2 regions of the Streptomyces vastus genome follow, and region 2 is predicted to be linked to the other one. Evidence: riboswitches for the same ligand, from Rfam matches in the RefSeq annotation. Region 2 holds a riboswitch; the other holds the start of a gene.
What was found. A riboswitch is a leader RNA that binds a small molecule or an ion and turns the genes downstream of it on or off. The one in region 2 is predicted to bind glycine.

Region 1 (2,191 bases), on a different contig from region 2:
TCACGACCCGCCCGAGCCCCGCGTCGAAGGGGGTGAGCGAGGTCGACAGCTCATGCCCGTACAGCGGCATGCCCGCCTCCAGACGCAGCGTGTCCCGGCAGGACAGGCCGCTGGGGACGAGGCCCACCGAGGAACCCGCCTCGGTCAGCGCCTGCCACAGCTTTTCCGCGTCGGCCGGGGCGACGAACAGCTCGAAGCCGTCCTCGCCGGTGTAGCCGGTGCGCGCGATCAGGGCCGGAACGCCGGCGACCGTGCCGGGCAGGCCCGCGTAGTACTTCAGGCCGTCCAGGTTCGCATCGGTGAGCGACTTCAGGATGCCGGGGGACTCGGGGCCCTGGACGGCGAGCAGCGCGTACGCGTCGCGGTCGTCGCGGACCTCGGCGTCGAAACCGGCGGCGCGCTCGGTCAGCGCGTCCAGGACGGTCTGCGCATTACTCGCATTCGCGACGACCATGTACTCGGTCTCCGCGAGCCGGTACACGATCAGGTCGTCGAGGATGCCGCCGTCCTCCCGGCAGATCATGGTGTAGCGGGCGCGGCCGGCCTTGACGCTCCCGAGGTTCCCGACCAGCGCGTAGTCGAGCAGCGCGGCGGCCCCTGGTCCGGTGACCGTGATCTCGCCCATGTGGGAGAGGTCGAAGAGGCCCGCCTTCGTACGTACGGCGAGGTGCTCGTCGCGCTCGGAGCCGTACCGCAGGGGCATGTCCCAGCCGGCGAAGTCGGTCATCGTGGCGCCGAGCGAGCGATGCAGCGCATCGAGTGCGGTACGGCGTGGAATGGTGCTGCTCATCGGACAGGGCTCCCAAGGCATGACGGCGAGGTCGTTCCTCCCCATCTGTCATCGGAACCTGAGAGGTTCGCCATGACCTGTACGGTCACTGGCTTGCACCGTGGGTGGAGCCGACGCCCTGGCTACCAGGAGACGGCCCGCTTTTCAGATGTGCCTCGCCCGCGCGGTAACGGGGCCTGAGAGATTCAAGGGAGGAACTTGCTCCTTCGGCGCCCGGACACTCGTACACCTTCGTGTACATGTGCCCGGAACTCTCCCGCGCGGATTCAAGCGGCCGGTATGCAGTTGGCGCGCACATCATCGCACGCATCGGTGCGGCACGGCAGGGGGGACTTTCACAGGGGCTCAGAGGCGTTCACGTCGTTCACAGGGATCTGTGACGGGCCTGTGGCACGGCGAGAACGAAAACGACAGGGTGCTCGCATTACCTTCTCTTTACACTCGACGGGGATGGGTCTCGCGACCCCATGGGGAGGACGAACAGCGTGAACAGGACCACGGCGTACGCGACGGGTGCCGCCGTCGCACTGCCCAAGCAGCCCGCTGTCCCGGCTGTCCCGGCCAAAGAGGCGTGCGGCCCGCTCCCGGCGCCCGTCGTCCGTGATCTGCGGGAGCGCGCGGGACACAGTCCGCACGGCCTGCGCTTCGGCGCGGCCGATCTCGTCGTGGTCACGGGCCTGCCGGGCAGCGGCAAGTCGACCCTGATGCGCCGCGCCGTGACGGGCGTGCGCATCGACTCACAGGACACCCGCGACCGCTGGGACCACCGCCTGTCCCGCTTTCTGCCGTACGCGGTCTACCGCCCTCTCGTACGGGCCGCGCACTACGCGGGCCTGCGCCGTGCCCTGCGCTCCGGCGAGGGCGTCGTCGTGCACGACTGCGGCACCCAGGCCTGGGTGCGCAACTGGATCGCGCGCGAGGCCAGGCGCCGCGGCGGCACGCTGCATCTGCTGCTGCTCGACGTTCCGCCGGACACGGCCCTGGACGGCCAGCGTGAGCGCGGCCGCGGGGTCTCGCGGTACGCCTTCGCCCGGCACCGCGCCGCGGTCGCCCGGCTGCTGCGCTCCGTCGAGAAGGGTGACCTGCCGGAAGGCTGCGGTTCGGCCGTCCTCATCGACCGGTCCGCGGCGGACGTGCTGCGGCGGATCGACTTCGGCGACTGAACGGCTCGCGCCACGTGGGCGCTAGGGTTTTCAGTCGCAGCGGTCGCTGCCCCGGCGGTGGTATCCGGCCTATCCGGCACTGGTTCCGGCAGTGGGTTTCGAGCAGGTGGTAGAGGCAGATGGACTTCCCGGCACAGGCGCACCCCCATCCACACGTCGGCTGGCCCGGCAACGAGTTGGAGGAGGTGCTCGCCGCGTCCCTCGGCGCTCCTGCGGGGCCCGCAGCGCCCTCAACGGG
Region 2 (2,191 bases):
GGTGCAGCGGCTCGCCGCCCGGTGTGTGCGGCGGCTGCGCGGCGCGCATCTGTCGGGGCGGACCATCGTCCTCAAGGTGCGGCGGTACGACTTCTCGACGCTGACCCGTTCCGAGACTCTGCGGGGCCCCACGGACGACGCCGCGGTGGTGCGGGAGGCGGCCGCGCGGCTGCTGGAGTCTGTGGACACCACCGGAGGCGTACGGCTGCTGGGAGTCGGGGTTTCTGGGCTCGCCGACTACACACAGGAGGATCTCTTCGCGCAGGTTCGGGCGCAGGCCGAGGCACGGGCCCACGCGGGTGAGGCGGAGCATCCGGCGCAGGACGAGGGGCAGGAGCCGGCCGATGAGCAGGAGGCGCCCGCCGTGCGTCGGTGGGCTGCGGGGCATGACGTACGGCATGCCGAGTTCGGGCACGGGTGGGTGCAGGGCAGTGGCATCGGGCGGGTCACGGTGCGGTTCGAGACGCCCGACTCCGAACCCGGGCGCGTACGCACCTTTCGCATCGACGATCCGGAACTGGAGCCGGCGGACCCGCTGCCGCTGGTTTCGCGAAGACCGTAGCCTCGGCGACAGCGCTCCGCTGGGAATACCGCACCGGACTTCGCTAGGGCTCGTCCGAGCCTGCCAAGTGGCCGAAGTCGCGGTCCGGGGGTGGGGGCGGGGGTGTTACGTCGAGGCCGTAGTGGTGGTAGAGCTGGAGTTCTTGTTCCGGGGAGAGGTGGCGGCCGACGCCGAAGTCGGGGGCGTCCTTGATCAGGGCGCGGTCGAAGGGAATCCGCAAGGTGCCCTCGACGAGTTCGCTGGGCTCCAGGGGCACGAAGGCGTCCCTGCCGAAGAGGCCGGTGCGTATGGCCGCCCACTCCGGCGTACCGGTCGCGTCGTCGAGATAGACCTCGTCGACAGTGCCGATCTTGTGGCCGTCGCGGTCGAACGCCTTGCGGCCGATCAGGTTGCGCGGATCGATGTCGGTCTGCACGGGCCCTCCATCTGGTCACAACTCATCCGTCAGCACTACGCATCCATAAGCACTACGAAAGGGCACTTTGCGGTGGGCGGCCACTCGGGGGATGCCCGCTGGTACGCTGTCAACGGCCGCTGACCCCGTGCGGGAGAGTCCTCCAAGGCTTCATCGGAGGCGCCGAAGGAGCAAATCCTCCCCGGAATCTCTCAGGCCCACGTACCGCGCGGACGAGGCCACTCTGGAAAGCAGAGCGGGTGTTTGACGGCTTCCGCTCTCACCGACGGTGAAAGCCGGGACGCCGTACAGTCGGCGGACCGGTGAAGCTCTCAGGTCGAGATGACAGAGGGGGAGGCCGTCCGGGCACCCGCCGTGGTGCCCTCGAAGGTCGTGTCAGACCAGGAGGCCTCCGCAAATGACCGCCCATCCCATTCCGCTCTCCGAGCTCGAACGGGGAATCCCTTTCGAGCAGCGCCACATCGGGCCCGACACCGAGGCCCGGGCCAAGATGCTCGCGCAGGTGGGGTACGGCTCGCTCGAGGAGCTGACGTCCGCCGCGGTGCCAGATGTGATCAAGGACGCCGAGGCGCTCGCGCTGCCGGCCGCGCGCTCCGAGGCCGAGGTCCTCGCCGAGCTGCGCTCCCTCGCGGACCGCAACGAGGTCCTCGACTCGATGATCGGGCTCGGCTACTACGGCACGTTCACGCCGCCGGTGATCCTGCGCAACGTCATGGAGAACCCGGCCTGGTACACCGCGTACACCCCGTACCAGCCGGAGATCTCGCAGGGCCGCCTGGAGGCGCTGCTGAACTTCCAGACCATGGTCGCCGACCTCACGGGCCTGCCGACGTCGGGAGCCTCGCTGCTCGACGAGGGCACCGCCGCAGCCGAGGCCATGGCGCTGTCGCGACGCGTGGGCAAGGTCAAGAACGGCGTCTTCCTCGTAGACGCCGACGCGCTGCCGCAGACCATCGCCGTCATCGAGACGCGCGCCGAGCCGATCAGCGTCGAGGTGGTCGTCGCGGATCTCAGCGAGGGCATTCCGGCCGATGTCGCCGAGCGCGGCGTGACCGGCGTGCTCATCCAGTACCCGGGCGCCTCCGGTGCCGTACGGGACATCAAGGCCGTCATCGAGCAGGCGCATGAGATGGGCGCGATCGTCACCGTCGCCGCCGATCTGCTGGCGCTGACGCTGCTTGCCTCGCCGGGCGAGCTCGGCGCCGACATCGCGG

Region 1: it holds a riboswitch for glycine, as region 2 does, so the genes downstream of both, gcvT (glycine cleavage system aminomethyltransferase GcvT) here and gcvP (aminomethyl-transferring glycine dehydrogenase) in region 2, are expected to answer to the same signal.

Annotation. Positions count from the first base shown of each region.
Region 1 covers NZ_BAAASJ010000044.1:3,335-5,525, forward strand. The annotation lists gene gcvT (glycine cleavage system aminomethyltransferase GcvT) at 1-790, opposite strand, end outside; glycine riboswitch at 826-944, opposite strand; glycine riboswitch at 945-1,059, opposite strand; gene ABD357_RS22650 (AAA family ATPase) at 1,258-1,953, shown strand; gene ABD357_RS22655 (enhanced serine sensitivity protein SseB) at 2,073-2,191, shown strand, end outside.
Region 2 covers NZ_BAAASJ010000065.1:8,534-10,724, reverse strand. The annotation lists gene ABD357_RS25865 (DNA polymerase IV) at 1-562, shown strand, start outside; gene ABD357_RS44830 (PRC-barrel domain-containing protein) at 606-977, opposite strand; glycine riboswitch at 1,098-1,194, shown strand; gene gcvP (aminomethyl-transferring glycine dehydrogenase) at 1,375-2,191, shown strand, end outside.